Regions from separate parts of the Streptomyces sp. NPDC000880 genome, predicted to be linked through region 1. Evidence: riboswitches for the same ligand, from Rfam matches in the RefSeq annotation. Region 1 holds a riboswitch; the other holds the start of a gene.
What was found. A riboswitch is a leader RNA that binds a small molecule or an ion and turns the genes downstream of it on or off. The one in region 1 is predicted to bind cyclic di-AMP.
Positions count from the first base shown of each region.

Region 1 (14,317 bases):
GCGCAGCCCGCCTGCACCGGTCGCGCGGCGGCCTTCTCGCCCCGCTGATCGGCGAGGACAACCGCCTCTCCACCTCGCGCGCCGTCGCCACCGGCTGGGTGCTGCTCGTCGTCTTCTCGGTGCTGGTGCTCGCCCTCCAGCTGGCCTGGGCCTCGTCCGCCGCCGACCGGGACGCGCTGATCGAAGGACTTGGCCTGGCCCGTGGCGCGGGCATGCTGTCCGTCCTCGCGCTCGTGTGCGCGATCGCCGTCGTCGTACGCCGCGTGGTGGCAGTACGCGTCACCGGCCAGCGGCTGCAGAAGATTCGCGCCGACCGGCCGCGCCTGGCGGATCTGCTCTGCGACGACAGCGGGCGCGGCAGCTTCGCGGATGCGCAGTACGCCCTGGTGAGCTCCGTCGCGGCGGTCTTCGCGCTGGTACGGCTCGCCCGCCGGCCCGAGCAGCTGCCCGATCTGCCGTGGGGGCTTGCCCTGCTGGTCGCGGTCTCGGCGGCGACGTACTTCGCGGCGAAGTACGCGGAGGGCGGCCGGCCGATCGTGCTCTCGGTCGTCCGGGCCCGCGAGCCCGGGGATCTGGACGCACCCATCCGTACTGGCGACGACATCGAGATCCGCGGCGCCGGCTTCGTACCTCCGGGCGCGGGCACGCCCGACCGGCTCGCCCGGATGGTCGTGCGCATCGGCGCGGTTCATGTCCATGTCCCGCTGATCCCGGTCCCCGGCGGCTTCGCCAATCCGACAGACACCGAACTCACCGTGCCGGTCCCGGTGGACGTCGAGCCGGGGCCGGTGAACATCCAGGTGGTGACGGCATCGGGGATGGAGAGCAACCGCTGCCTCATCGAGGTGACGGACTGACCCACCTGGCGCAACGGACCGATCCCGGCCTCTCTCCATGTCACAGAGTGAGCCGCACGACTGGTGAGCGGCTCAGCTTCGTCGTACGTATGGTCAGTTGACGGGTCAACCGAAGGCGGGACCAGTGATGACACACACATATCGGGCGATGGCCGACTACGGCACGGTAGACGGAAGGCGCCGCGGCTGGAAAGAGAGGGCGAGCCACTACGCCCTTCTGCCGCTTCGGTTCTTTCTCGGCGTGACCTTCATCTACGCGGGGATCGACAAGCTCACGGACAGTCAGTTCATGGCCGCGAGCGGGCAGGGCTCCGTCGGGGAGCTGATGCGCAGCGTGCGCGACACCTCCGCCGTGCCCGCTCTCGTCGACCTTGCGCTCAAGAGCCCCGAGGGCTTCGGCTACGCGATTGCCTTCGGTGAACTCGCCGTTGGCATCGGCACCCTCGTCGGGCTGCTGGCCCGGCTCGCCGCGCTCGGCGGGGCGCTCATCTCGCTGAGCCTGTGGCTGACGGTGAGCTGGCAGACCGAGCCGTACTACTACGGCAATGACCTCGCCTATTTGATGGCCTGGCTGCCGCTGGTGCTCGCCGGGGCCCCGTTCCTTTCGCTCGACGCCCTTCTGGCCGACCGGCGACGCCGAATGCCGTAGTGCGTCCAGGTCACCGCCCCGGCCAGGAACAGACCGCCGAAGACGACCGGGAAGACCACGAACCAGGGTGTCTGCCAGGAGTCGGCCGCATCGCCCGCGTACAGCAGCGCTGCGGCCAGCACGGCGAGGCCCGCGATCAGCTTGCCCGGCCGGAATTCATGCCGGAGTTCACGACGCGGCACGGGTCACCTCCACCTGTCCGATGCCCACTTCGAGGCGGAGTTCCAGCGTGCCCGACGGCTTCGCGCCGGCCGGCGCGGGCAGGGTGCTCTGCCGGTCCTGGCCGGGGGCGATATCGATGTCGTTCGCCGCGTCTGCGGGCAGCCGGATGTCGCCGATGCCCGCTTCGACCCGCAGCTCCACCGGCGTGTCCTTCGGTACCACGACCTTGAGCTGACCGGCCCCGACCTCTGCCCTCGTCGACACTGCCCGGCCGGCGGGGACGGAGAGGGAGGAGAGGTCGAGGGTCGCGACGCCGGAGCCGAGTTCGTATTGCCGCTGGACGGCGGCCACCGAGGCCGGCTTCCAGTCCGTACGCGCCCAGTGAGTGCTGATGTCCTTGGGAAGAGCGGCAGCTCCCGCCAGCAGACCCGCCGTGATCATCGTCATCGTGATCGTGCCGAAGCCGGTACGGCCAAGCAGCGCGCTGACCAGCAGGCCGAGCCCGAACACCGAAAGCGCGCAGGCAAGACCGATCTGCAGACTCGTGCCAAGCGGACTGCCGTCCCAGCTGAGCCCCGTGCCGAGGCCGCCCGCGAGGAGGGCGAGGAGGAAGACGGTGCCGCCGATTCCGCGCGGCCCGCGCGTCTGCGGGGGAGCGGCTGACGTACGCCTCCGCGGCGGAGCGGCGGCCTCCGCGGCCGCCTGGGCCGCAGCGTCTTCCGGGCCCCACAGATAGCCGGTCGCCACCGGGCCCGTCGTGCCGTCCTTGATGATCGGGTCCCGCCACCAGGACGGGCTGTCGCGGACGGGCGGCGCCTTCGTCTCGGGCGGCGCCTCGGCCACCGCGTGCGCCGTCGCGGTGTACGGCAGCGCGCCGGCGGGGGCGGCGATACTGCGGCGCTGCGACCACACGGCCGCGCCGACGACCGCGACCGAGAGGAGGGCGGCGAAGGCAAGCGTCCCGCCGCTTCCCATCATGGACAGGAACAGTCCGCAGCCGATCAGGGCGAGGAGCACGGCCGTCAGCGACGCGCCCTCCACCCGGCCCGACAGCAGGCGACGCGCCTCGTTCTCCTCCTCGTCCTCGAAGGGGATCAGCAGCCAGGCGAAGCCGTAGAAGATCAGGCCGATGCCACCGGTCACGGAGAGCACACCGATCACGATCCTGAAGATCACCGGGTCTATGTCGCAGTACCGGCCGAGCCCGCCGCAGACACCCGCCACAACCTTCTGGTTCGGGGCGCGGCGCAGCGGCTGCGCCTCGGGTCGCGCCTCGGGCGGCGCGTTCGGTTGCGCAGGAGGCGGAGTGGTCGGCTGTGTCATACGTCCATGGTGACGGGCCCCGCGCCGGGACGGCACCCACGCCGACCCTGGCCCTTCCCTGATATCGGCCCGGCCGCGGGCCCCGGCTTTCAGGGTCGGTTTAGGGGACGACCCTGATACAACGGCCCGCCTCTGCATGTGACGATCGGGGCATGCCAGTCGCCACGCCCCGATCCGCCGGACCCTCCCGCGCCCCCGCGCCGGAGGAGCAGCCGCTGCGCAAGCTGTACCGCAGCGCCGACGGCCGGATGCTCGGTGGTGTGGCGCGCGGCCTTGCCGGGCACCTGGGACTGCCCGTCATCTGGGTCCGCCTCGTCTTCCTGGGCCTGTTCATGGCCGATGGCCTCGGCGTGCTGCTGTACGCCGTCTTCTGGATCGTCGTGCCGCTCGGCGTCGGCGGCAGGGCCGCCGAGCCGCGTTCCGTGTTCGAGGCCACGCCGGACGGCAGGCGCCGACTGCGCAAGCCCGACAAGGGACAGCTCTTCGCGATGGTCGCGCTGCTCGTCGGCGCCGCGATCTTCGCCGGCAATGTCGACATGGGCAGCAACACCAACCGCTATGTCTGGCCGACGCTGTTGATCGGCGCCGGTGTGGTGCTGGTGTGGCGGCAGGCGGACAACGCCCGCCGTGCCCGCTGGGCCACCCTGTCGACGGGTGGCCGCCGCCGCAGGCTGCTGCAACTGGGCCGCGCGCTCGCGGGCGTCGCCCTGGTCGGCATGGGCCTCACCGTCTTCATGGTGGTACGCGGCTCCGCCGCCCAGCTCGGCAACGTACTGACCGCGGCTATCGCCGTCATCGCCGGTGTCGCCCTGCTCGCCGGCCCCTGGCTGGTGCGGATGACCCAGGACCTCTCGGAGGAGCGGACGATGCGCATCCGCGCCCAGGAACGGGCGGAGGTCGCCGCGCACGTCCATGACTCCGTACTGCACACCCTCACCCTGATCCAGCGGAACGCCGACGAAGCGGGCGAAGTACGCCGCCTCGCCCGCGCCCAGGAGCGCGAGCTGCGGAACTGGCTCTACAAGCCGGAGGGCACCGGCAAGGACGAGGACGAGGAACCGGACACGTTCGCCGAGGCGGTGAAGAAGGCCGCGGCCGAGGTCGAGGACAAGCACGGCGTACCGCTGGAAGTCGTGGTCGTCGGCGACTGCCCGCTGGACGAGAAACTGGCCGCACAGATGCAAGCCGCACGCGAGGCAATGGTCAATGCGGCCAAGTACGGTGGCGAGGGCGGGGCCGTCCAGGTCTACGCCGAGGTCGAGGGCCGCACGGTCTTCGTGTCGGTACGGGACCGGGGGCCGGGCTTCGACCTGGATTCCGTCCCCGGCGACCGGATGGGCGTAAGAGAATCGATCATCGGCCGGATGCAGCGCAACGGCGGGACGGCACGGCTTCGCTCGGTGCCCGGCGGGGGCACCGAGGTCGAGCTGGAGATGGAGAGGGTGGGCGAATGACCGAGACCGAGGCTGCTGGAGAGACTGCCGAGCGGCACGTACGGGTCGTGCTCGTCGACGACCACCGGATGTTCCGCACCGGAGTGCAGGCCGAAATCGGCCAGACCGACCGCACCGGCGTCGAAGTGGTCGGCGAGGCCGCCGACGTCGACCAGGCGGTCACCGTGATCACGGCGACCCGGCCCGAGGTCGTCCTGCTGGATGTACATCTGCCGGGCGGCGGTGGAGTGCAGGTGCTGCGCCGCTGCGCCTCGCTGATGGCGGCGTCTGCGAACCCGGTGCGCTTCCTGGCGCTGTCCGTCTCCGACGCGGCCGAGGACGTGATCGGAGTGATCCGGGGCGGCGCCCGCGGCTATGTCACCAAAACGATCACGGGCACGGATCTGGTCGACTCGATCTTCCGCGTGCAGGACGGGGACGCGGTGTTCTCGCCGCGTCTGGCGGGCTTCGTGCTGGACGCTTTCGCCTCGACGGACGCGCCGCCGGTGGACGAGGACCTCGATCGGCTCACCCAGCGGGAGCGCGAGGTGCTGCGGCTGATCGCGCGGGGTTACGCGTACAAGGAAATCGCGAAGCAGCTGTTCATCTCGGTGAAGACGGTGGAGTCGCATGTGTCGGCGGTGCTGCGGAAGTTGCAGCTCTCGAACCGGCACGAGCTGACGCGGTGGGCGACGGCCCGTCGTCTGGTTTAGGCTCCTTCGTGAGGTAACTGGTACATAGCCGGGCAACCGTCCAAGCCATGTTCACCTCTTCGCGCACGGCGCGGCCGTCAGCTTCTCCGGCTACAACGACCCGGCCGCCGAGCCCCGCTCGCTGACGGCCGTGGACGGGTTCTGACCCGGCCGGCTTACGCGGGGCGGGTCGCGGCGGCGAAGGGCATCTCGTCGATCGGCGCGACGCGGACCGGGGCGCCTGGGCGCGGGGCGTGGATCATCTGGCCGCCGCCGATGTACAGGCCGACGTGGCTGACGCCGGAGTAGAAGAACACCAGGTCACCGGGGGCGAGTTGGGAACGGGATACCCGTCGGCCCGCGTTGATCTGCGTGTACGTGGTGCGGGGCAGCGAGATCCCCGCGGAGCCCCAGGCGGCCTGGGTGAGCCCGGAACAGTCGAAGGAGCCGGGCCCGGTCGCGCCCCAGACGTACGGCTTGCCGAGCGCTCCGTAGGCGTACGCGACGGCTTGGGCGGCACGGGAGTTGGGGGCCTTGAGGGAGCCGCGGGAGCCGGCTGACCGGTCGGCACGCGTGTCCGCGGGGCTTTCCGCACCGTTCCAGCTGTCGTACGAGGCGCGCTGCTCGGCGGTGAGCTCGGCGAGGAGGCGTTCGGCGGCCGCGAGCTTGTTTTGGACGGTGGCCTTGTGCTTTGCCAGCTCGGTCTGCCGGGCCTTGAGACCGTCCATGCGCTCGGCCGCCTCGGCCCTCAACCGGGCGATCTCCACGAGCTGTTGGTGCACACCGCCGATGGCGTCCGCCTGCCGTGTGCCGACCCGCTCGACGAGCGCGGCCCGCTCCAGATACTCGTCGGGGTCGGAGGTGAGGGCGAGCTGCAACCCCGGGTCGATGCCGCCGGCGCGGTACTGGGCGGTGGCGATCGAACCGAGGGCGTTGCGTGAGGTGTTGAGCCGCTCGGTCCTGCGGGCTGCCTCCTCGCGCAGTGAGTCCAGCGACGCGCGGGCCTTCGCGGTCTGCTCCTTGGCTCCGTTGTACTTCTCGGTGGCGGCCTCCGCCTCCTGGTAGAGCTTGTCGACCTTGGCCTTGATCTGTGCGGGAGTGAGACGGGGCTCGGCCTGCCCGGTGCCGTCGAACGCGGTGGCGGTCGCTGCGCCGGCGAGCGCGAGGGTGGCGGCGGTCCGGGCGGCCGGCCCGCTGAGCGGATGCTGCTTGGGTTTCCGGTGCGCTGCCACGAGGGCGTCCACGTCCTTCCGTCTTCCCCGCGGTCCGAGTCCGAGGCTGAATCCGACGCCCGATCCGACGCCGTGTCCGCCGCGTCCGCCGAATCCGACGGCGGTCCGCACGGGGGGAGCGGTCCGCCGCCGGATCTCTCGGCGGGGGTGGCCGACTGCCGCCCGGGAGCCCGGCGGCGGTGGGGAGTCGGTCACCTGAGAAGGACGCTAAACCTGAGAGTCACGGGAATGAGGCGTGGACCGGTACTGCCCGAAGCTGGATATGTGGGTGCGCTTTCTGACAGCGGGACCGACGGTGCCGGCTCGGTTTCCCGTGCAGCGGTGACCGATGCGGCGAATGAGCCGCACCTGCCCGGAGAGCGGTGGTATGGGGAGGGCTAGGCTCCGCGACATGGACGTACTCATCAATGTCTTCGTCGCCCTGCACATCATCGGCATCGCGTCACTACTCGGCGGCTTCCTCACCCAGATGAAGGCGATGGCCGCGGGAACGGCCCGCTTCACCCCGGCGATGCTGCACGGCGCGCTGACCATGCTGATCACGGGCGTGGCACTGGTGGGCCTGAACCAGGCGGACGACCAGCCGGTGAACAACCTGAAGGTCGGCATCAAGCTGGCGGTGCTGGTTGTGATCCTGGGCCTGGTGTACGTCAAGCGGGACGAGGAGAAGGTGGAGAAGGCGCTGTTCGGTGCGGTGGGCGGGCTGACGGTCGCGAACATCTTCATCGCGACGCTCTGGACGTGAGCCGGGCGTGAGCCGGGCATAGGCTGGAATGAGCTGGACATGAGAACGCCCGGGCGCCGCTGTCGGCCCGGGCGTTCGTGCGTTGACCGGTCCTCAGGCCGGGCGCACGCTGCCGTAGATCGGCATGTAGTAGATCGATTCCTCTCGGACGTTCGCACCCGGCTTGGGCGCGTGGATCATCTTGCCGTCGCCGATGTAGATGCCGACGTGGCTGATGTCGTCGTAGAAGAAGACCAGGTCACCGGGGAGCAGATCCTTCGGCGCGACCCGCTCGCCCACCTCCACCTGGTCCCAGGTGGTGCGCGGCAGGTCCACGCCCGCCGCCTTCCAGGCGGCCTGGGTCAGTCCCGAGCAGTCGTAGGAGCTCGGGCCCGATGCTCCCCAGACGTACGGCTTGCCAATCTGGGAGCGGGCGAAGGACAGGACCTTCTCGGCCTTCGCCGCGTACGTGGCGCCGCCCGCGGAGCCGGAGCCGGTGCCCGCCCCGGTGCCCGTGCCGCCGTCCTGGTTCTGTTCCTGGCGCCGCTCGGCCTCCGCCCTGGCGCGGGCCTCCTCCTGGGCCTTGGCCTCGGCCTTGCGGCGGGCCTCTTCCTCCTTCTTGCGCTCGATCGCCGCAAGCCGCGCCTTCTCCTCGGCCGTCAGCTTCGACAGCAGCGTGCGCGCCTCGCCGAGCTTCGCCTGGACGTCCTGCTTGCTGGTGCGCAGGGCGTGTTGGGAGCGGGTGAGCGACTCGAGGCTCTTCGTCGCCTCCGCGCGCTGCTCGGTGGCCGCCGCCCGCTGGGTCTCATAGTCCGTGATCGCGCTGCGCTGACGGTCGGTCAGCCGGCTCATCAGCTGCGTCTGGTCGAAGTAGGCCTCCGGGCTGTCCGCGAAGAGCAGCGCGGCGGTCGGGGTGACCGCGCCCGTGCGGTACTGCGCGGCCGCGTAGTTGCCCAGCGCCCGCCGCGACTCGTTCAGCTTGTCCGTGCGCTTGGCGGCGTCGTCGAGCAGCTGGTCGACCTCGCGGCGCTTCTCCGCGGTCGCTTCCTTGGCCTTGTTGTACTTCTGGGTCGCCGTGCCGGCCTGCCGGTACAGGTCGTCGACCTTTTTCTGCACCTCTTCGACGGAGGGCTTCGGCTCAGCGGGTGCGGCGTTGGCGCTCTGCGTGGACAGCAGGGTGACCGAGGCGAGGGCTGCCGTCGTGAACCCGACGGCGGGGGAGGTCTTAACGGTTCGACTTCGCGTTTTGCGATGCGACGCCAAGGCCGACATCTCCTTCTTCCGTGGACCGCCTACCGGGTTAGCTGTCGGGTTCGGGCGGAACGGAAGATCGCCCTACGGACCGAGTGAGGCAGGGTCCGATTCACCCCGGTTGTGCATAGTGGGTCCCCGGTTCCGAACTCTCTTGTGGAAAGCCCGAATTCGGCGCAGGCCGCCCGATTGGCGTGGATCGCCATGGGGGTACGGGCTGCCCTGGTGGAGCACGCTAGCCAACTCGTGTGGCTGCTGTGAAGGTTGATGTTCGAAATGCCCGATACGTTTTCGTGACCTTGGCGATCGGCGAACCGGTGCCCTCGTGTGATGACCCGGTGGCACGGGTCGATGACGGAGAGTGGCGGCTTCAAATCGTCCGCCCGTGTCGTCCGTCGTATCCCAATGCGGCGGCGAGCTGTCAGTGCGGCGGCCTAGACTCGTAGAGCGATGAGCAGCCTCTTTGACGACAGCTTCCTGGCGGACCTCCAGCCCAGCGCGGAGCACCACCCGCCGCCGCCCGAGGACTCGGCCCCGGAGGAGATCCCTGACGATCTCTTCCAGGGCGCTTACGACGTCCCCCCGGCCCGGGACCCGTACCACCGCGACGGCGCCCCGCGCACCGTCGTGGACCCCGCCACCCTGCTCGAGGGGCTGAACGAGCAGCAGCGTGCCGCCGTCGTGCACACCGGCTCGCCGCTGCTCATCGTGGCCGGGGCAGGGTCCGGCAAGACCCGGGTGCTGACCCACCGGATCGCGCATCTGCTGGGCACCCGCAGCGTCCACCCCGGCCAGATACTGGCGATCACGTTCACCAACAAGGCCGCCGGCGAGATGAAGGAGCGCGTCGAGCAGCTCGTAGGCCCGCGCGCCAACGCCATGTGGGTCATGACCTTCCACAGCGCCTGCGTCCGCATCCTGCGCCGGGAGTCCAAGAGGCTCGGCTTCACCTCGTCGTTCTCGATCTACGACGCCGCCGACTCCAAGCGCCTCATGGCCCTGGTCTGCCGTGATCTGGAACTCGATCCCAAGAAGTTCCCGCCGAAGTCCTTCAGCGCGAAGATCTCGAATCTGAAGAACGAGCTGATCGACGAGGAGACCTTCGCCGACCAGGCTGTCGACGGGTTCGAGAAGACGCTCGCCGAGGCGTACCGGATGTACCAGGCGAGGCTGCGCGAGGCCAATGCCCTGGACTTCGACGACATCATCATGACGACGGTGCATCTGCTGCAGGCGTTCCCGGACGTCGCCGAGCACTACCAGCGCCGGTTCCGCCATGTCCTGGTGGACGAGTACCAGGACACCAACCACGCTCAGTACACACTCGTACGCGAGCTGGTGGGTCCCTCGGGCCCGGATGACGACCCGGCCGAGCTCTGCGTCGTCGGCGACGCCGACCAGTCGATCTACGCCTTCCGCGGCGCGACCATCCGCAACATCCTCCAGTTCGAGGAGGACTACCCGGACGCGACGACGATCCTGCTGGAGCAGAACTACCGCTCCACGCAGACGATCCTCTCCGCCGCCAACGCCGTCATCGAGCGCAACGAAAGCCGCCGCCCGAAGAACCTGTGGACCAACGCCGGCGCCGGCGCGCAGATCACCGGCTATGTCGCCGACACCGAGCACGACGAGGCGCAGTTCGTCGCCGACGAGATCGACCGGCTGACGGACGCCGGCGACGCGAAGGCCGGCGACGTCGCGGTCTTCTACCGTACGAACGCCCAGTCCCGTGTTTTCGAAGAGATCTTCATCCGGGTGGGACTGCCGTACAAGGTCGTCGGCGGAGTGCGCTTCTACGAGCGCAAGGAGGTCCGGGACGTCCTCGCGTATCTGCGAGTTCTCGCCAATCCCGAGGACAATGTCCCGCTGCGCCGCATCCTCAACGTCCCCAAGCGCGGCATCGGCGACCGCGCCGAGGCGATGATCGACGCGCTCGCGCTGCGCGAGAAGATCACCTTCCCGCAGGCGCTGCGCCGCGTCGACGAGGCGTACGGCATGGCGGCCCGCTCGGCCAACGCCGTCAAGCGGTTCAACGTGCTGATGGAGGAGTTGCGTACGGTCGTCGAGTCGGGCGCCGGACCGGCCACCGTGCTCGAGGCCGTCCTGGAGCGGACCGGCTACCTCGCCGAGTTGCAGGCGTCGACCGATCCGCAGGACGAGACGCGCATCGAGAACCTGCAGGAACTGGCCGCCGTGGCCCTGGAGTTCGAGCAGGACCGCGCCGAGGAGGAAGGTGCGGGAACGCTCGCCGAGTTCCTTGAGCAGGTCGCGCTCGTCGCCGACTCCGACCAGATCCCGGACGAGGACGAGGACGGCTCCGGCGTCATCACACTGATGACGCTGCACACGGCGAAGGGCCTCGAGTTCCCGGTGGTGTTCCTGACGGGCATGGAGGACGGCGTCTTCCCGCACATGCGCGCCCTCGGCCAGGTGAAGGAGCTGGAGGAGGAGCGGCGGCTGGCGTACGTCGGCATCACACGCGCCCGCGAGCGCCTCTATCTGACGCGGTCGTCGATGCGCAGCGCCTGGGGCCAGCCCTCGTACAACCCGCCCTCGCGCTTCCTGGAGGAGATCCCGGGGCAGCACCTGCAGTGGAAGCGGACCGGTCCGATGGCCGCGCCCGCCGGTCCGACGTCCGGCATCGCCTCGTCGCTCTCGTCCTCGCGCTCACGCGTGGGCGGCGGTTCTTCTGGCTTCGCCACGCGGCGTACGACCGACAAGCCGGTGATCTCGCTGGCGGTCGGAGACCGGGTCACGCATGACCAGTTCGGCCTGGGGACCGTGGTGGGAGTGACGGGGCTGGGTGCGGACGCGCAGGCGACGATCGACTTCGGGGACACCAAGCCGAAGCGGCTGCTGCTGCGGTACGCGCCGGTCGAAAAGCTCTGATCGGTGCTTACGTCGGGTCGAGGCCGTGGCTGCGAAGCCACGGCAGCGGGTCGATCGCCGAGCCGCCGCCGGGCCGTACCTCGAAGTGGAGGTGCGGTCCGGTGGAGTTGCCGGAGTTGCCGGAGTACGCGATGACGTCACCGGCCTTGACCGAACCGGAGCGGATCTTGGTGCTGCTGAGGTGGCAGTACCAGGTCTCGGTGCCGTCGGGCGAGGTCACGATGGCCATGTTTCCGTAGGCGCTGTTCCACTGCGTACGGACTGTGCCGTCGGTCGCGGCCATCACCTCGGTGCCGTACGACACCGGGAAGTCGATGCCGGTGTGCACGGACATCCAGTTGACGCCGGCCTGGCCGTAGTATGCGCTCAGGCCTTCCCGCTGCACCGGCAGTACGAACTTGGGGCGCATCGCCTCGCGGCGCTTGGCCTCTTCGTCGCGCTTCTTCTTCTCCGCCTCCTGGCGCGCCTTCAGGTCGAGGCGTTCCTGGGTGCGCGACGCGCGGTCGCCGAAATCGCGGGCGTCGGCGCTGAGGGCGGCGAGCTGCGTGTCCATCTTGTTGTTGGCCGCGATCGCCTTGGGGGAGGACGGATCGGCCGCCTCCAGGTTGGTGTCGCCCTTGGTCTCGCCGCTGGTGCCGAGGCTGCCGACGGAGGCGGCGGCGATGCCGGCGACGCCCATCACGCAGGCGGAGGGCACGGCGACGGTGAGGAGCGCGGAGCGCTTCGCGGGGGTGCGGCGACGGCCGCGGGACCCGCCGGAACGGCGGACGGGGCGGGGGATGACGGCGGCGGCGAGGGGTTCGGGTTCCGGCGCCAGCTCGCCGCCGAGTTCGGCTTCCGCTTCTGGCTCGGCCTCTGCCTCGGGTTCAGGCTCGGCCTCGGCCTCGGCCTCGTACTGGTACTCCTCGTACTCGTACGTGAGGTCGGGCTGGAATTCCGGCTGGAAGTCAGGCTGGAATTCGGTGGAGAGGTCGGCGGGCCCCGCCGGACTGAAGTCCTGGTCCGGGATGAATTCATGCTCCGGCGTGAACTGTTGCGGTACGTGCGGCAGGATGGCTTCCGCGCCCGTGTTCCAGGCGGTGGCGTCGTACGTGCCGGTGTCGAAGGCGGGCCCCGTCCACTGTCCGGTGGTGTCGTACGCGAACGTGGCCGCGGCGGTTTCGTACTGACTCGTCTGCGCGGTCTGGTCCCACGCGGCGGCGTCCCACTGGCCCGTCGCGTCGTACTGCACCGCGGCGGCGTCGTAGTGGCCTGTGGCGTCGTACTGGGCGGTGCTGTCGTACTGCGCGTGAGTCTCGTACTGCGGGAATTGCTGCGTCTGCTGCGGCTGTTGTGCCTGCTGCGCGGCGTAGACGTCGTAACCGGAGGTCTGCTGCGCCCCGGTGTCCCACTGGGTGGTGTCGTACTGGCCGCTGTGAGCGGCTTCGTAACTGCCAGGAAGCGCACCGAAGAGCGGGTCGGTGTCAAAGCTGCCAGAGGTGTAACCGTCGTGTTCGGCGTACCCGGCGTGGGCGTGCTGGTCGTTCACCAACTTCTCTCTCGCCTCGGCAGCAGGACCTGGGTTCTGGGGCCGTCGAGCGCGGGTCCCAGAGGCAAAGCAGTGGCGCGACTGTACCTGGCGGTATGCGACGGCGACAATCTTCGGCAGGTTTTAGGCAATCAGGAAACGGGCATTCGGATGCCTTTCGGCGGACTGCGGGCACAGCTTTGGCTCTACGTTCGAAAAGTGTTCGACAATTCGTTACCTGGCCTGCTGGGCAGGGCGTGGTGGCGCGCGCCGTCGGGCCCGGACTCAGGCGACGGAGACGGCGCCGGATGCGCCGGTCGCCGGTTGGGTCGACTCCAGCGCCTGCCGGATGCCGGCCGCGACGGCCGGGTGGATCGGGAGCGCGAGATGCCCGACTCCGCTGACCTGTACGTTCTGCGCGATGAGGTCCTGGTGGTCGATGCAGGCCGTCTCGACCGGGACCATCAGCTGGTCGAGGTCACTCCAGAAACTCACGAAGCGAGTCCGGCAGCCGGGCGCGGGCATGCGCAGCTCCTCGATCACGGCGGATCCGGGGCGCATCTGGCGCACGATGGGGTGCGCGCTGGCGAGCGGGGCGACGCTGGTGCCCGAATGTGGGGTGCCGAGGGTGACAAGCGTGCGTACCCGATGGTCACCGCCCAGGCGCTGTACGTAATAGCGGGCGATCAGGCCGCCGAGACTGTGACCGACGATGTCGACCTCGGAGCGGCCCGTACGCGCGCAGATCTCCTCGATGTGCCGGCCGAGCAGCTCGGCGGCGGTGCGGATGTCGCAGGTCAGCGGGGAGTAATTGAGGCACTCGAGGTGCCGCCAGCCGTGCCGGGCGAGGGAGCGGCGCAGCAGTACGAACACGGAGCGGTTGTCCACGAAGCCATGGAGGAGCACCGCAGGCGGGCGGTCCGCGCCGGGCGTCGGGAGCTGGGGGTTCGGTCCTGGGGCGGGGTCCGGGTCGGGTTCGCGACGCTCCGGGACGAGGCCGGCGGGGTAGAGGAGCAGATGCCCGGCGAGGATCGCCAGCTCGAGGGTGGCGGCACGCAGCAGCACGGCCGGGATCCGTAGGTGTCGCACGGGGCGCAGACACGGCGAAAAGAAGGGAAAAGCCTTCATGGCCTACCTCCCGTACGGCACGCTGGAGGACGGCTTCGTCCCCCGTGTGCCCTCGTGGGCGCCACCCAGGCCTTGTGCCCCTGCCGGGCCAGTGCCGAAGGTGTCGCAGCGCCGTGCCGCGCGGCTGACGGCACGGGGCTACGAACCCTGATGCGGCTCCCGTAGCGATCGTCCCCGCGGTGGTGCGGCGTGTGTGCCGCGTGGTGCGGGTGCGACGCATAGCTAAGTTGTCCCATGTGTGATTTCCCCCTCGCGGCCCACCGTGAAACGGCGGGTTGCGGGATGCTGGAGATAACGTTCGTTCACTTTCCCGGGCCGCTGCGGTTCGGGTCCCCCCGCGCCCAGGGCGGCGCGGTCGGCATGCAGTCGGTATGCATCGGTATGCATCGGTAGGTGGAGGCAGTGATGGGTGTGACTGGTCCGATCCGCGTGGTAGTGGCCAAGCCGGGGCTCGACGGGCATGATCG
Region 1 is NZ_JBSFMS010000152.1:619-14,935, reverse strand. Features, by position in the region: gene ACWDO5_RS31705 (hypothetical protein) at 1-857, shown strand, start outside; gene ACWDO5_RS31700 (DoxX family protein) at 985-1,506, shown strand; gene ACWDO5_RS31695 (PspC domain-containing protein) at 1,675-2,991, opposite strand; gene ACWDO5_RS31690 (PspC domain-containing protein) at 3,144-4,445, shown strand; gene ACWDO5_RS31685 (LuxR C-terminal-related transcriptional regulator) at 4,442-5,137, shown strand; gene ACWDO5_RS31680 (NlpC/P60 family protein) at 5,293-6,348, opposite strand; gene ACWDO5_RS31675 (hypothetical protein) at 6,740-7,093, shown strand; gene ACWDO5_RS31670 (NlpC/P60 family protein) at 7,187-8,344, opposite strand; cyclic di-AMP (ydaO/yuaA leader) riboswitch at 8,347-8,510, opposite strand; gene pcrA (DNA helicase PcrA) at 8,774-11,215, shown strand; gene ACWDO5_RS31660 (M23 family metallopeptidase) at 11,223-12,743, opposite strand; gene ACWDO5_RS31655 (esterase/lipase family protein) at 13,008-13,850, opposite strand; gene ACWDO5_RS31650 (cobalamin B12-binding domain-containing protein) at 14,256-14,317, shown strand, end outside.

Region 2 (16,361 bases), on a different contig from region 1:
GAACCGGGTTTGGGCCCCGGTTTGGGGCCGTGGTGCGGTCCGCTGTCGGGCCCGTGGCCCGGGCGTTTGCCGCCCGCGGCGAGTTCGAATTCGGCGCGCGGGTGTTCCAGCGAGCCGAGGGAGACGATCTCGCGCTTGAACAGCCCGGACAAGGTCCACTCGGCGAGCACCCGGGCCTTGCGGTTGAAGGTGGGGACGCGGCTGAGGTGATACACGCGGTGCATCAGCCAGGCCGGATAGCCCTTGAGCTTACGGCCGTAGACATGCGCGACGCCCTTGTGGAGGCCGAGGGAGGCGACCGATCCGACGTACTTGTGGGCGTACTCCTTGACGGGCTCGCCGCGCATCGACGCCGTGATGTTCTCGGCCAGGACCTTGGTCTGGCGCACGGCGTGCTGGGCGTTGGGCGCGCATTCCTTGCCCGGTTCTTCGGCGGTTACGTCCGGGACGGCCGCGGCGTCGCCGGCTGACCAGGCGTGGTCGACGCCGGCGACGGTGAGCTTGGCGGTGCAGACGAGCCGGCCGCGCTCATTGAGCGGCAGATCCGTGGCGGAGAGGACGGGAGCCGGCTTGACGCCCGCGGTCCAGACGACCGTGCGGGTCGGGAAGCGGGTGCCGTCGCTGAGTACGGCGATACGGTCCTCGCAGGAGTCCAGGCGGGTTTCGAGGCGTACGTCGATATTGCGCGAACGCAGCTCGCGGATGGCGTACTTGCCCATCTTCTCGCCGACCTCGGGGAGGATGCGGTTGCTGGCCTCGACGAGGATCCATTTCAGGTCCTCGGGCTTGATGTTGTGGTAGTAACGCGCGGTGTAGCGGGCCATGTCCTCCAGCTCGGCGAGTGCCTCCACGCCCGCGTAGCCGCCGCCGACGAAGACGTAGGTGAGGGCCGCGTCGCGGATCGCGGGGTCGCGGGTGGAGGAGGCGATGTCCATCTGCTCGATGACGTGGTTGCGCAGGCCGATGGCTTCCTCGACGGTCTTGAAGCCGATTGCGTATTCGGCGAGACCGGGGATCGGGAGGGTGCGGGAGATCGAGCCCGGCGCTATGACGAGCTCGTCGTACGTGATCTCCACCGCGCCGGTGCCCTCCTCCGCGGTGGCGAGTGTGGTGACGGTCGCGGTGCGCTTGCCGTGGTCGACTGCCTTGGCCTCGCCGATGACGATCTTGCAGTTGTCGAGCACTCTGCGCAGGGGGACCACGACATGACGCGGGGAGATGGAACCGGCGGCCGCTTCCGGGAGGAAGGGCTGATACGTCATGTACGGGTCGGGCGTGACCACCATGATCTCCGCCTCGCCGCGTGCCAGCTCCTGCTTCAGTTTCCGCTGGAGACGCAGTGCCGTGTACATCCCGACGTAGCCGCCACCGATGATGAGAATGCGCGCGCCCGGCGGGGGGCCGGGGGTCGTCCCCCGGAAGTTAGCAGCCTTCACCATCCCATGAGGCAACGGCCTCAGGCGTTTGTCCACAGCCCCGGCAAATTGTGTGACCGGAGGCTTCGCGCCACTCTGCGGCGGCGCTCCGCCGGGCGGCGGGGAAGGTGTGCAGGTCAGACCCTGCGAGGGGGGTTATGGGAGGGGGCCTAAACAGGAACCTTCCGGCCCTTGCGCCGATCGGGGGGCGCTCCGTGCGGAACTACCCCCTTCTGAATTGACCCTGGCTCAACTATGTTCGTACCTCGTCGGGGTGTCCGGTCAAGGCACGCTCGACAGACTGGGCGGGGAGGTCTCCGGGGGGAGACATCATGACCGGGGGAACGTGTATGACCATTCAGAATTCGCATTGGCAGGCTGCCGTCGCACAGGGTTCGGCGGCCGACGGGATCGGACGGGCGGGATCGAGCGGGGCCAGCCGCTCGGCGCCGCTGCGTGTGGACGCACAGCGCAATCTCGAGCATGTACTGCGGGCGGCTCGCGAGGTGTTCGGCGAGCTGGGGTACGGCGCGCCGATGGAGGACGTGGCGCGCCGGGCCAGGGTCGGCGTCGGGACGGTCTACCGCCGCTTCCCGAGCAAGGACGTCCTGGTGCGGCGCATAGCCGAGGAGGAGACCTCCCGGCTGACGGAGCAGGCGCGTACGGCTCTGGGGCAGGAGGAGGAGCCGTGGTCGGCGCTCTCCCGTTTCCTTCGTACGTCGGTGGCTTCGGGCGCGGGACGGTTGCTGCCGCCGCAGGTGCTGCGGGTGGGCGTGGACGCCGACGAGTCGACGGCTGTTGTACCGGACGGGGCGCGGTTGCCGCATCAGCGGGTCGGCGCGCAGCCCGGGCTGCGGGTGGTAGGGCCGCGTCCGGTGCCGGCCCAGGAGCAGGACGACACGGGAGCGGCGGATCTGCTGGAGATCGTCGGGCAGCTGGTCGACCGGGCGCGGGCGGCGGGTGAGCTGCGCGGCGATGTGACCGTGGCGGACGTGCTGCTGGTGATAGCCACGGCCGCGCCTTCGCTGCCGGATGCGGCGCAGCAGGCGGCGGCTTCGGCCCGGCTGCTGGACATCCTGCTGGAGGGGCTGCGGCCGCGGTCCGCGTGAGGTGCGACGGCGGTAGTTAGCGCTCCGCCCCCTCTGTCCTGCTCGCCAACTGACTTTTGCACAAGGCAGGTTGAGCCTTCCCGAACGAGTGAGGGACAGCTCGGATTCGGGAAGGCTCCCCGGATGAGTGGTTGACGTTGCAGGGGGTACGGACCCATGGCGCTCTGTGGCACTCTGGGCCGGTGTTCGGGTCTGATGGTGCTTACGGGGGCTTCCGCGATGAGCGGTGACGGTCGGGACGAGTCACTCGACGGATCGGGCGGCACTGAGCCGGCCGAGCTGCCATCTCGGCAGGTGCCCAGCCAGGGCGGGCCCGGTGGGTCGTCCGCGGCGCCCGGCGCCGCGGGTCCTGCCGGTGCGTCCGGCGTGTCCGGTTCCGGGGTGGGTGGCGCGCACGAGCATGCCGTGCCGTCGCAGCCCACGGGCGGGAGCCTCGACTCCGTAACTCCGCCGCCAGAACTGCCGGCGTCCGACGCCGAATTGCTCCAGCGGATGCGCGACGGCGACGACAGCGCCTACGAGGAGCTGTTCCGCCGCCACTCGGTCGCCGTCCGCCGATATGCGCGCACCTGCTGCCGGGACGCGCACACCGCCGACGATCTGACGGCCGAAGTGTTCGCGCGGACACTGCAGGCGGTACGCGGGGGCTCGGGGCCCGAGCAGGCCGTGCGGGCGTATCTCCTCACGACCGTCCGGCGCGTCGCCGCCGCCTGGATGAAAACGGCAAAGCGGGAGCAACTGGTCGAGGACTTCGCGGTGTTCGCCGCGGAGGCCGCCCGCAGCTCGGATGCGGCCAGCGACGCCGCGCTCGATCTGGGCGCCGATGTGCGCGCGATGCACCAGGCGGAGCAGTCGCTGGCGGTCCGGGCCTTCCGCTCACTGCCCGAGCGCTGGCAGGCGGTGCTCTGGCACACCACCGTCGAGGAGGAGTCGCCGAGCGAGGTCGCGCCGCTCTTCGGGCTGACCGCCAACGCCACGGCGGTGCTGGCCAGCCGGGCCCGCGAGGGCCTCAAGCAGGCCTATCTGCAGGCTCATGTGAGCAACGCGCTCACCTCGGGCGGCGACTGCGCCCGGTACGCCGACCGGCTGGGGGCGTATGCCCGCGGGGGTCTGCGGATGCGGGCCGAGCGAGGGCTGCGCAAGCACCTGGACGAGTGCGCCAAGTGCCGGCTGGCCGCGCGGGAGCTCGCGCATGTCAACGCCGGGATTCCGGCGCTGCTGCCGATCGCGGTCATCGGCTGGTTCGCCGCCGGTTACTCCCTCAAGGTCGCCGGGGTCGTGGCCGGGGCCGCGGGGGCGGCGGGGGCCGGTGCGGCCGCCGCCACGGGCGGTGCGCCCGGCGCCTCCGGAGGTGCGGCCGGTGGAACAGCGGCATCGGAGGGGCTGGGCGCACCGGCGAAGGCGAGTATCGCGGCGGCGATTGCCATCGCGGTGGCCGCCGGGCTGGTGTGGGCGTTCTCGGGCGACGACCCCCAGACCGCGCCGAAGCCCGAGGCGAAGCCCGCGGCCGTGCTACCCGTAGTGCCGCAGAAGCCCGCGCCGTTACCGAAACCGGAGCCTCCGGGCCCGCCCGCGCTGGAGCAGGCCCCGCCGCCGGGGAATTCCTCGCCGGCGGCGGGGCCCACGGCGACCACCGAGCCAACCATGGAGCCGACGCCGACACCCTCGCCTGCCCAGCCAGGGCCCAAGCTGCCTGCCCCGCCCGCCCCCAAGCCCACGCCGAAGCCGACGCCCACCCCGTCCACCCCGCCTCCCGCGCCGGCCTTGCGGGTCTACCAGGTCAACCGGCTGGAGTACGGCGTGCGGGGCGACCACACCGGGCCCGAGGTCCGCCTGCGTGGGAGCACCTGGCTCTGGCAGCGCTCGGGCATGTCGATCGACGGCACGCGGTACGGACACGGGGTGACCGTGCACGCCAAGTCCTCCGTCACCATCGACCTCAACCGGCAGTGCGCCGGTTTCGACGCGCTGGTCGGCGTCGACGACCTGACGCTGGGCCTGGGCGCGATGCGCTTCTCCGTCCACGGCGACGGTGCTCGGCTGTGGCGGTCCCCAGTGATGCGCGGTGGGGACGCGGCCGTGCCGGTCCATGTGTCGCTCGCCGGAGTGAAGACGATCCGGCTGGTCGTCGAACCGCTCAGGGCGCTCGACTCGGCGGCCCTCGGAGACTGGGCCCTGTCCCGGATCAGCTGCCGCTGACAGGACCCGGCCGCAGTCCGGCCGCAGGGTCTCGGCGCCCACACGCACCGGGGCGGCAACGCCACGGCGCCCACGGCCCCGGGCCACCCCGTAGCCGTCACCCCGACTGCAGCGTCGGTCTCGGCGGAACGCCTCCCGCCACCGCCCGCTGCCTCGGCGCCGCCGTGCCCGTCCAGCATGTACCCCGGCGCGAGAGCAGCCTCCGTAGCCACAGTTCCGTCGAGATCAGGTCCGCCAGGCCGTCCAGCGGGACCGGTTCGCCCTCGGACGCCGCGCGGAGGGCCTTGCGGATGACGCGGGCCTCCACCAGGCCCGCGTCCGCGAGCAGCGGGGCGTCGAAGAGTGCGATCAGGTGGGGGAGCGATGCGCGCAGACCCGTGCGGGCCGCTGCCGTGGACAACGCTTGGCTTGTCGCGCCCCAGCCCGGGGGCAGGTCGTGGATGCCCGCGCCCGCGAGGACCTTGCGGAGGATCTCCGCGCGGGCGCCCGGCTTGACCCGTAGCGATTCGGGAAGGTCGCGGCAGGCCCGTACGACCTGGTTGTCCAGAAAGGGCGCATGCAGGCGCTGACTGCGGATCTCCGCCGCCTGTTCCAGGATCCGCTGGTCCGACGCGTGGCGGGTGAGCGCCGCCCGGGCGCGGGCCTCGCCGGGGCGCAGGACCGACGTCGGGCGCGTCGCCGCCCCCGTCAGGCGAACCGATACTTCAGCAAGCGCCTCACCCGTCAGCCAGCGCGCCGCAGGCCCCGGCCGGGACCAGGTCAGCGCAGCGAGCGACGCCCCCAGCGGTCCGGTGCCACCCCGCAGGCCGCCGGGACGGTTCGCCTCGAGCAGCCGGTCCGCCGCCGTCTCCAGGCCGGTGCGGTAGGGCGTACGGGCCAGCCGCCGCGCCGCCCGGTACAGAGTCACCGGGATGAACAGCGACTGCGGCGAGGGACCCTCGGCGCGCGCCAACGCCGCGGCCGGGCGCAGCAGATGGCGACGCCGCCGGTCCAGCAGCAGGTCCGCCAGGCGCGCCGGATGCGCGTCCAGGACCTGCCGCGCACCCGCCCCCGTGAAGTGGTCGGCGCTCCCCGCGGCCAGCCGGCTGCGGTTACGCTCCGCCGTGACCAGCGACGGCGCGGGCTCGTCGGTCAGCGGCCCGTCGAGGCCCGCGTACGGCAGGCTCTCCTCCCCGGCCGCGACCACCACATGGTGCAGCCGCGGATTCGCCGCGATCGCCCGCGCCCGTTCCAGCTCGGCCTCTTCCGCCTCACGCCCGCCCGTCGCCAGATCGTTGAAGGTGACGGCGAGCAGCCGCTCCCCCGCGCCCGTGCCGTGGCCGAGCACCGTGCCGGGCCGTCCCGGCAGCCCCGCCGCCAGCAGCGCGATCGTGCCGGACGCACTGCCGCCGGACAGGTCCGCGCCGATCCCCGGAGCCGGACCCCCGCGCGCGGCGCGCCGTTCCGCAGGCCCCATCCCCGGTACGGGGCCGGGGTCGGGCGGCAGGGTCTCGGGCGCGTGTCGCGGCGCGGTGAGCCTGGCCCGTACCGCATCGATCAGCGCGTCGCGTACGCCGTTCACCGCGCGCTCCGCCTCGATCTGCGGCCCGGCCACGGCGAGCGAGGCGACCCGCTCGTATCCGGTGATCTCCCTCGACCCCTCGCGCAGGATCAGCGCGTGCCCCGGTGGGATGCGCTTCACACCGTCGTACGGAGTCGAGTCGCGCAGCGCCTCCGGCGTCTCCGGACAGGCGAGCAGCGCCGCCAAGTGCCCAATGTCCAGCTGTGCTTCGATCAGGTCGGCGAGCGGCAGCGCGGCGGTCGCGTACGCGGTGCCGTTCGCCCACGGCGTGTAGAAGACGGGTCTCGCCCCGGCGAGATCGCCGACGATCGTGATCCGGCGGCCGGCCTGCACAACGCACGTATAGCTGCCGGCCCACGCGGTCAGATGCCTGAGCGCCCCGCCGCGCGCCGCGAAGAGCCCGACGCGCAGTTCCTCGTCAGTGGCCGCGCAGCAGCCGAGGACAGCAAGCTTGGTGATGGCATCGACGGTGACGACGCGCACCTCGTCGGGTCGCCAGTCACCGACCGCCCAGAGCGGATCCGGGTCGCCCCAAAGGAGTTGGGCGCCCACGGGGTGGACGGTGCGGCCCTCGTCGGACGAGCCGACGGCCCCGGCCGTACCGAAGTTCGCGGCGATACTGCTCCAGCCCACCAACCACCGCATCGCCGCCTCCACAGGCTGTGGACAAACCCGGCCCCTGGCCGTTGCCGCCCGGGAAGTTGCCGCTTCGAGAACATGCTGCCACGTAGGCGGCGCACAGGAGGGGCTCCGGATCGCACGCGCAGAAAGGGAACGCGCCCCTGGCATTGGCGATTTGGCGACGTTCCAGGACACATCCAGGACACGACGGGAAGGACGGCCGACGCCCACACAGGCGCAAAAGGGATGCGAAGGACGGTCAGCATTCAGCCATTCTGCGGATATCCTCACGGCCGCTGACCCGTCCCCCACCGGTGCACACACGCAGTCCGGGAGGCGCTGTTCGCCTCCCGGACCGGTCCGCCACCCGCGGGGATTGAGGCAGCGGTGTCCCCCAGCCCACTGGTTCCAGTACGCAGTGGGCCGACCCACGCAGGACTCATCGAAGCGCCCGCCCACCGGCCCGGCCAGAGCGCACGGACGGGCGCACGGCCACACACCCGGAGCACGCCAGGGAGCACGACGACGACCCGCCATCCACCCGCCGTCTCCTCCAACGCACAACAATCTCGCCATACGGAACACGGCCCCTTAACGGTCGGGATGCGGCGAACTACGCTGGGTTTACTGATGTTCTCCGTACGGGTGCATATTCCGAGGGGCTCGGCCAGGTGCTTTTGCAGCCGGGACCCCAGAGCTGCTCGGAAGCTGTTCACCAGCGGAGGACACAGCACGAATGCCGTGCGCCCAGGCAGCGACGCGGCGGCCGTCTGTGTGTCGAGGGGTGGCGCATGTCCAGGGAGCAACGCGGGCCGAACGAAAAGCTCGGCACCGTTCTCGCCCTCGCGGGAATCAGCAACGCCGGCCTCGCCCGGCGGGTCAACGACCTCGGCGCGCAGCGCGGTCTGACCCTTCGTTACGACAAGACCTCCGTGGCGAGATGGGTGTCCAAGGGCATGGTGCCGCAGGGTGCCGCGCCCCATCTCATCGCCGCCGCGATCGGCGCCAAGCTGGGCCGTCCGGTGCCGCTGCACGAGATCGGTCTGGCGGACGCCGACCCGGCCCCCGAGGTCGGGCTCGCCTTCCCGCGCGATGTGGGCGAGGCGGTGAAATCGGCCACCGAGCTGTACCGCCTGGATCTGGCGGGGCGGCGGGCGGGCAGCGGCGGCATCTGGCAGTCGCTGGCCGGTTCCTTCGCGGTGAGCGCTTACGCGACGCCCGCGTCCCGATGGCTGATAACCCCCGCCGACTCGTCGGTCGAGCGATCGGTCGACGCGGCGGACGACACCCCCGCCCGCGTGGGTCACAGCGACGTGGCCAAGCTCAGGGAGGCGGCGGAGGACGCGCGGCGCTGGGACTCCAAGTACGGCGGTGGGGACTGGCGTTCGTCAATGGTGCCGGAGTGTCTGCGGGTGGACGCCGCGCCGCTGCTCCTGGGGGCGTATTCGGACGAAGTGGGGCGCGCGCTGTTCGGCGCGGCCGCCGAACTGACCCGGCTGGCCGGGTGGATTGCCTTCGATACGGGCCAGCAGGAGGCGGCGCAGCGGTACTACATCCAGGCGCTGCGGCTGGCCCGCGCGGCGGCGGACGTGCCGTTAGGGGGCTACGTACTGGCTTCGATGTCGCTGCAGGCGACGTACCGCGGCTTCGCGGACGAGGGCGTGGACCTGGCCCAGGCGGCCCTGGAGCGCAACCGTGGACTCGCCACCGCCCGCACGATGAGCTTCTTCCGGCTGGTGGAGGCCCGGGCGCATGCGAAGGCGAGCGACGCGCCGGCGGCGGGGGCCGCGCTGAAAGCGGCGGAGGGCTGGCTGGAACGCTCACGGGAGGGCGACGCGGACCCGTCCTGGCTGGGCTTCTACTCGTACGACAGGTTCGCCGCGGACGCCGCTGAGTGCTACCGCGATCTGAAGGCGCCGCGCCAGGTGCGGCGCTTCACCGAGCAGGCCCTGTCGCGGCCCACTGAGGAGTTCGTTCGCTCGCACGGGCTGCGGCTCGTGGTGTCGGCCGTCGCCGAACTGGAGTCGGGAAACCTGGACGCGGCGTGCGCGGCGGGCACGCGCGCGGTGGAGGTCGCGGGACGGATCTCCTCGGCACGGACCACGGAGTACGTACGGGATCTGCTGCACCGGCTGGAGCCGTACGGCGACGAGCCGCGGGTGGTGGAGCTGCGGGAGCGGGCCCGGCCGCTGCTGGTGACTCCGGCGTAGCACGGCCCGATGGCGCGCGACCCGGCTCACCTGGCTGGTTTAAGACCATTGTCGGTGGGCCAGTGCACTATCGGGGTGGGAGGTGACGCGGTGACGGCGTCCGGGCAGGACTTCGCCCATGGCTACGGGCACAGCCATGGGCATGGCTTCGACTGTGACGTGCTGGTGATCGGCGGCGGGATCGTCGGCCTGTCGACGGCGTATGCGCTCACGCGCGCGGCTCCCGGCACCCGGGTGACCGTTCTGGAGAAGGAGCCCGGGCCCGCGCGGCACCAGACCGGCCGGAACAGCGGAGTGATCCACAGCGGGATCTACTACCGGCCGGGGTCGCTCAAGGCGCGGTTCGCGGTGCGCGGGGCGGCCGAGATGGTCAAGTTCTGCGCGGAGTACGGCATCGAGCACAAGGTCACCGGGAAGCTGATCGTGGCCACCGGCCGGGAGGAGCTGCCGCGGCTGCACGCACTGGTCCAGCGCGGCCGGGAGAACGGCATTCCGGTGCGGGAGCTGGGCCCCGCCCAGATCATGGAGTACGAGCCGCAGGTGCGGGGCCTCGCGGCGATCCGGGTCGGCACCACGGGGGTGTGCGATTTCGGAGCGGTGGCGGCGCAGCTGGGGGCCGCGTCCGACGCGGACATCCGGTACGGCGAGGAGGCCGCCGAGATCGACCGCCGCAGTTGGGGCGTCGCCGTGCGTACGGCATCGGGGGCGGTGGTCAGGGCACGGGTGCTGGTCAATTGCGCGGGGCTGCACTGCGACCGGGTTGCGCTGCTGGCGGGCGACGAGCCGGGGATGCGGATCGTCCCCTTCCGGGGCGAGTACTACGAGCTGACGCGGCCCGAGCTGGTCCGGGGCCTGGTCTACCCCGTCCCGGACCCGGCCTTCCCGTTCCTCGGGGTCCACCTCACCCGCGGCATCGACGGCGGCGTCCACGTCGGGCCGAACGCGGTCCCGGCGCTTGCCCGCGAGGGCTACAGCTGGTCGGCGGTCCGCCCCCGGGACATGGCACAGACGCTGGCCTGGCCGGGCTCGTGGCGGGTCGCCCGCAGGCACTGGCGGTACGGAGTGGGGGAGCTGCACCGCTCGCTGTCGAGACGGGCGTTCGCGACGGCGGTGCAGAAGCTGCTCCCGGCGGTGACCGAGGACGATCTACGCCCCGTCCCTGCGGGGGTGCGGGCGCAGGCGGTGCTGCGGGACGGGACGCTGGCGGACGACTTCCTGATCCGCGAGGCCCCGCGCACGGTGCATGTGCTCAACGCGCCGTCCCCGGCGGCGACGGCGTCGCTGCCGATCGGCCGCGAGGTGGCGCGCAGGGCCCTGACCGCGCTGACGGGCGGCAACCTGGCTCGTGCGAGCCGCTAGCCCGGGCGGGCCATGCCGCTCGACGCCTGATTTCAAGTCCGTCCGGCGTTCACGGACAAAGCCGACTGCCGGGCGGACGGGCTCCACCCGCAGGCCCCCGTAGAATTGACGCCACTGTGTCTGAGCTCCGAAACCACACCCCCGACGGCCCCCCGGCCCCCATCCGCGCCAACCGCGAGCCCCGCTTCCCCGGCGGGCCCGTCGCCGATCCCGCCGGGTCGCACCATGAGCGGCGTATCCGCAGCTTCCAGCCGCGGCGGAGCCGCGTGACCGCCGGGCAGGGCGACGCGCTTCAGCGGCTGTGGCCCGTCTGGGGTCTCGACATCGACGGGCACCGCGTCCTCGACCTCGATGAGATGTTCGGCGGGCTGCCCGTCGTCCTGGAGATCGGGTTCGGGATGGGCGAGGCCACCGCGCAGATGGCCGCCGAGGACCCCGCCACCGGGATTCTGGCCGTCGACGTCCACACCCCCGGCCAGGGCAATCTCCTCGGTCTCGCGGAGCGGAACGGGCTGTCCAACATCCGGGTGGCCAACGGCGACGCGATCATCCTCCTGCGGGAGATGCTCCCGCCCCGCTCGCTCGACGGGCTGCGCGTCTTCTTCCCCGACCCCTGGCCCAAGAAGCGGCACCACAAGCGGCGGCTGATCCAGCCCGAGTTCCTCTCCCTCGCCGCCACCTGCATGAAGCCCGGCGCGATCCTGCACTGCGCGACCGACTGGGAGCCGTACGCCGAGCAGATGCTCGAGGTGATCTCCGCGTACCCGGACTTCGAGAACACCCAGGAGGACGGCGGCTACGCCCCGCGCCCCGCCTTCCGCCCGCTCACCCGGTTCGAAGGACAGGGCCTGGACAAGGGCCACAAGGTGCACGACCTGCTGTTCCGCCGCGCGTTGGGACCCGCGTAACCCTGAGTAGCACCCCGGACACCATCGCCAGTTGTCAGTGTCCCTCGTTAGGGTCAATGGGTGTCCGAGTCGCCCCCGCAGGACCCCGCACCGCATCCGGCGGTCCCGGCGTTCGAGGAGCAGCACCTCGCCGAGCTGCTCACCGCCGTACCGGAGCGTGCCCGCTGGCGCTACAAACCGCGCCGCGCCTCCCGGCTCTGGCACAGCAGAGCGGTACGGGCGGGGGCGCTGATCACCCTCCTCGCCCTCTCCGGCCTCGTCATCCTCGCGCTCGTACGCGAACAGACCGGCACCCACGGCTTCCTGGTCGGTCTCGGCCTCGCGACCCTTCCCGTCCCGCTCCTCACCGCGGCCTTCCGCTGGCTGGACCGGGTCGAGCCGGGCCCCTGGCGGAATCTGCTGTTCGCGTTCGCCTGGGGCGCGTTCGCCGCCGCCCTCGTCGCGATCATCGCGAACTCCTTCGCGACCCGCTGGATAGCCACCGCCACCGCCGACCCGGCGAGCGCGGACACGCTCGGCGCGACGGTGATAGCCCCGATCGTCGAGGAGAGCGCGAAGGCCACGGCGATCCTGCTGATCTTCATCTTCCGCAGACGGGACTTCACCGGGATCGTCGACGGCGTGGTCGTGGCCGGCTTCACCGCGACCGGCTTCGCCTTCACCGAGAACATCCTCTACCTGGGCACCGCCTTCGGCGAGGACCAGGAGATAGGCACATCGGGGTTCGCCTCGGTGACCGCGGCGACCTTCTTCGTACGCGTCGTCATGGCGCCGTTCGCGCACCCGCTCTTCACCGTGCTGACCGGCATCGGCTTCGGGATCGCCGCGCGCGCCGCCCAGCGCCAGCGCATCCGCCGGATCGTGCTGCCGCTGCTCGGCCTCGCCCTCGCCATGGGCATGCACGCCCTGTGGAACGGCTCGTCGTCGCTCTTCGGCCCGTGGGGCTTCTACGCCGTGTACGGAGCGTTCATGGTCCCCGCCTTCGGGCTGCTGACCTGGCTGACGATCTGGACCCGTCAGCGCGAACTGCGCACGATATCCGCCGAGCTGCCCGCGTACGCCGCGGCCGGCTGGCTGACCGCCGCCGAGCCGCCGGCGCTCTCCTCGATGCGGGCGCGCACGATGGCCCGCGAGGTCGCCCGCCGCGCGCACGGACCGGCCGCCGCGCACGCCGTGTCGGAGTACCAGCGGTTCGCGACGTCCCTGGCCTTTCTGCGCCACCGGGCCCACCGCGACGCGGCGGGCCCGGACTTCGCGGAGCGCGAGCAGGAGCTGCTGCACCACCTGTGGCAGCGCAAGGACGTCGCCGGTCCCGCGCTGACGTACGCGGCACGGGCGACGGGCCGGGTACGGACACCGCCGCCGCACCGCGACTACGGCGGCTACAACCCGTACCGCGGCTAGGCCCTGTCCGCCCGGACAGGGCCTAGCCTTCACCGGGCCTCCGACGGACCCGATGTCCTCAATGGCCCCCAGACCTCGTCCGGGGGAACCTCACGCGCTCGAAGTGGCCGACGCCGCGGTCAGCTCGGCCAGCTCGTCGGCCGTCAGCTCCAGCTCGGCGACCGCGGTCAGCGCGGGCAGCTGCTCGACCGTGCGGGCCGAGGCGATCGGCGCGACGACGGTCGGCTGCGCGGCCAGCCAGGCGAGCGCGACGGTCGCGACCTGCGCGCCACGTGCCTTGGCGACCTTGTCGAGCGCAGCGAGGACCGTCAGGCCCGGCCCGTTCTCCAGGTGCTCGCCGGCGCCCGCGGCCCGTGCGCTGTCCACCGTCACACCCGGCCGGTACTTACCAGTGAGGAAACCGGACGCGAGCGCGGAGTAAGGGACGGCAGCGAGCCCGGCACGGGCGACGGTGTCTTGTAGATCGCCCTCGTACGTATCGCGGGAGATGAGGTTGTACTCCGGCTGCAGGGCGACATAACGGGCAAGCCCCTCGCGCTCCGAGAAGTCCAAAGACGCCTGGAGCCGCTCTGCGCTGATGTTGGACGCGGCGATGGCACGGACCTTGCCGTCCTGCACCAGCTGGTCGAGGGCGGTGATGATCTCCTCGACGGGGACGCTCAGGTCGTCGTAGTGCGTGTAGTACAGGTCGATGTAGTCGGTACGCAGCCGCTTCAGGGATTCCTCAGCCGCGGCCTTGACAATGTTGGCGGACAGTCCCTGGTACTGGGGGTGCGCGCCGACCTTGCTCGCGACGACGACGTCGGAGCGGTTGCCGCGCGCGGCGAGCCAGTTGCCGATGACGGTCTCGGACTCGCCGCCCTCGTTGCCCGGTGCCCAGTAGGCGTACATGTCGGCAGTGTCGACGAAGTTGCCGCCGGCGGCGGTGTACGCGTCGAGCACGGCGAAGGACTGCGCCTGGTCGGCGGTCCAGCCGAAGACATTGCCCCCGAGGGCGAGCGGGGAAACAGCGATGTCGGACGAGCCGAGAGTTCGGAGAGTAGTCATGGTTTGATCAACGGCCGTGGTGGTACGCGCTATTCCGTTCTACGCGCTGTACCGGCAGCCCTGGCCTCGGGGGGTGTGCGCCAGGGCTGCCGGGGACTGTGGCGCACGATCAGATGCTGAGGCCCTTGCCGCGCAGCCACGCCATGGGGTCGAGCCCCGACCCACCCGGCGTGTGGACCTCCAGGTGCAGGTGCGGGCCCGTCACGTTGCCCGTCGCGCCGACGCGGCCGATCGTCTCGCCCGTCGTCACCTGCTGGCCCGCGCTCGCGGTCATCGAGGACAGATGGCAGTACCAGACCTCGGTACCGTCGGCGAGCTCGAGGACGATGCGGTAGCCGTAAGAGCCGGACCAGCCCGCCGACTTGACGGTGCCGCCGTGGACCGCCTTGGCCGGCGTGCCCGTCGGGGCGGCGAAGTCCAGGCCGGTGTGGTGGCCCGAGGACCACATGGAGCCGGACTCGCCGTACGTGGAGGTGATCGTGTACGAGGACGTGGGCAGGGCGAAGCTCTTCGCGAGCTTGGCCAGCCGTGCCGCCTCCGCCTTCGCCGCCGCCGCCTCCTCGGCCTTGCGCTTCTCGGCCTCGGCCTTGGCCTCCGCCGCGGTCTGCTGCTTCGCGGCCTCCGCCGCCGCCTTCTCGGCCGCGAGCTTCTCCGCGGCCGCCTTCGCCTCGGCGTCCGCCTCCGACTGCTGCTGCTCGGCCTGCTGGAGAATGCGGGCGCGCAGCGCCTCACCGGCGCCGGACGCGCTGTCCGTTCCGGCCCCGGTGCCGGGGTCCGCGGCGAGGGTCATCGCCGTGAGCGGGGCCGCGTTCACGTTCCCCGCGTCGGCGTCCGACGCGCCGTCGGACATCAGGGAGCCCACGCCCGGCAGGGACTGGGCATCAGGCAGGTTGTCCGCGATCGAATCGGGGAGGGATATGGAGACCGGCGGCTTGTCCTGCGCGGTGGCCATGCCGCCCGCGCCCACCGCGGCGATCACGCCGACGCCGAGCACCGTGGAGCTACGGGCGAGCCCGCCTCGCTGCTTCATGACACGGTGCCGGCCGCGCACCGGATGGACGGAATCCTCGGTGGGGTTCCATTCCTCCCATGCCCGCTCCGCCGGTTCGTCGCCGAAAAACTCAGTTTCCAGGGTTCCGAAGGGTGCTTCGGGGGCAGGCTTGTTGGACGCCACGGAGGCGTGCTCCTTCCTTCCTTCTCGCCTACCGGGTTAGCTGACGGGTTCGGAGCAGGAAGGTCTCCTACGGGCGCCTCGACCGCGGAAAGAGCGGCAAAGGTGCCCGATTCACCCCAATTGGTGGTTCCCCGGTTCCCTTGCGGGATTCGGCGCGTGCGCACGGTGCCGTCTCTTGCGACGACTGGGACGACCGCGCTGCGTTATCGAACGTTAATAGACTCCAGGGTCGTATTCCAAGCTGTTCCGACTGATCGTTAACGACTTCGGCGGGGACTTACCAGGACACAAGCGGCCGGAGTCGGGCGACTTGATCGGCACTCAGATCGGGGCCCCCACCTGACAGTGCATCAAATGTTATGCGGAGGGGTGCGCTTCGACTACGCACAGTGTCGGCCCTGCGTCGGCCCCGTGGCCGCGCGATGGCCATCACCTGCTCCGACGGTCAGAGCCTCCCAGAGCTCTGACCACCGGCACGATCCTGCGGCGGTCCGGCTGTCCCTCGGTGGGACGGCTGACCGCCAGCAGCGCCATGTCGTCCGTGGCTGCGCCGCCCGTATGCCGTCGTACGTCGTCGACGAGCGCGTCCAGCAGCTCCTCGGGCCCGGGAAAGAGCCGGCCCGCGAGCCGCTCGCCGAGGTCGTAGAAGACGCCGCCCGCGTCGCGCGCCTCGGACAGGCCGTCCGTATAGAGGAGCAGCGTGGCCCCGGGGGGGAGCGGATGCGCCTCCGACCGGTCCGGCCACGCGCCCAGTTCGCCCATTCCCAGGGGCAACGCGGGCCAGGTCGGCTCCAGGATGTCCAGGTCCCCGTCGGCGTACAGCACCAGCGGCTCCGGATGGCCCCGGTTCACCACCCGCACCACGGCGTCGCCGCGCGGGATCTCGGCGAGCACGGCGGTGGTGAACCCCTCGACGGCGTCCAGTTCGTCCCGCCGCGTGCCCTCGCGGGTCAGCGCCCGCTCAAGACGCGAGGCGACCCCTTCGAGCGAACTCTCCTGCTCGGCCGCCTCCCGGAAGGCCCCGAGGACCACGGCCACCGCTTCGACCGCCCCCAGCCCCTTGCCCCGTACGTCCCCAACCACCAGCCTGACCCCGAAGGGCGTGTCCTGTACGGCGAAGAGGTCGCCGCCGATAAAGGCGTCCGCCTGCGCCGCCTCGTACCGCGCGGCGATGCGCAGCCCGCCGATCCGCGCGGCGGGGGCGGGCAGCACGGCGCGCTGGGCGGCCTCGGCGATCACCCGGGCGGAGGCGAGGCGCTCACGGCCGATCCGTACGAGGCGGTTGATGAGCAGCGCGAGCCCGGCGACGGTGAGCACGGTGAACAGCTCGGTGAACGACGTGACCTCGGACACG
Region 2 is NZ_JBSFMS010000123.1:4,205-20,565, forward strand. Features, by position in the region: gene ACWDO5_RS29045 (NAD(P)/FAD-dependent oxidoreductase) at 1-1,439, opposite strand, end outside; gene ACWDO5_RS29050 (TetR/AcrR family transcriptional regulator) at 1,766-2,524, shown strand; gene ACWDO5_RS29055 (sigma-70 family RNA polymerase sigma factor) at 2,744-4,723, shown strand; gene ACWDO5_RS29060 (asparagine synthase-related protein) at 4,821-6,929, opposite strand; gene ACWDO5_RS29065 (MFS transporter) at 7,697-9,115, shown strand; gene lhgO (L-2-hydroxyglutarate oxidase) at 9,125-10,474, shown strand; gene trmB (tRNA (guanosine(46)-N7)-methyltransferase TrmB) at 10,591-11,382, shown strand; gene ACWDO5_RS29080 (PrsW family intramembrane metalloprotease) at 11,443-12,786, shown strand; gene ACWDO5_RS29085 (aldo/keto reductase) at 12,877-13,833, opposite strand; gene ACWDO5_RS29090 (M23 family metallopeptidase) at 13,943-15,007, opposite strand; cyclic di-AMP (ydaO/yuaA leader) riboswitch at 15,018-15,172, opposite strand; gene ACWDO5_RS29095 (PP2C family protein-serine/threonine phosphatase) at 15,437-16,361, opposite strand, start outside.
Region 2: it holds a riboswitch for cyclic di-AMP, as region 1 does, so the genes downstream of both, ACWDO5_RS29090 (M23 family metallopeptidase) here and ACWDO5_RS31670 (NlpC/P60 family protein) in region 1, are expected to answer to the same signal.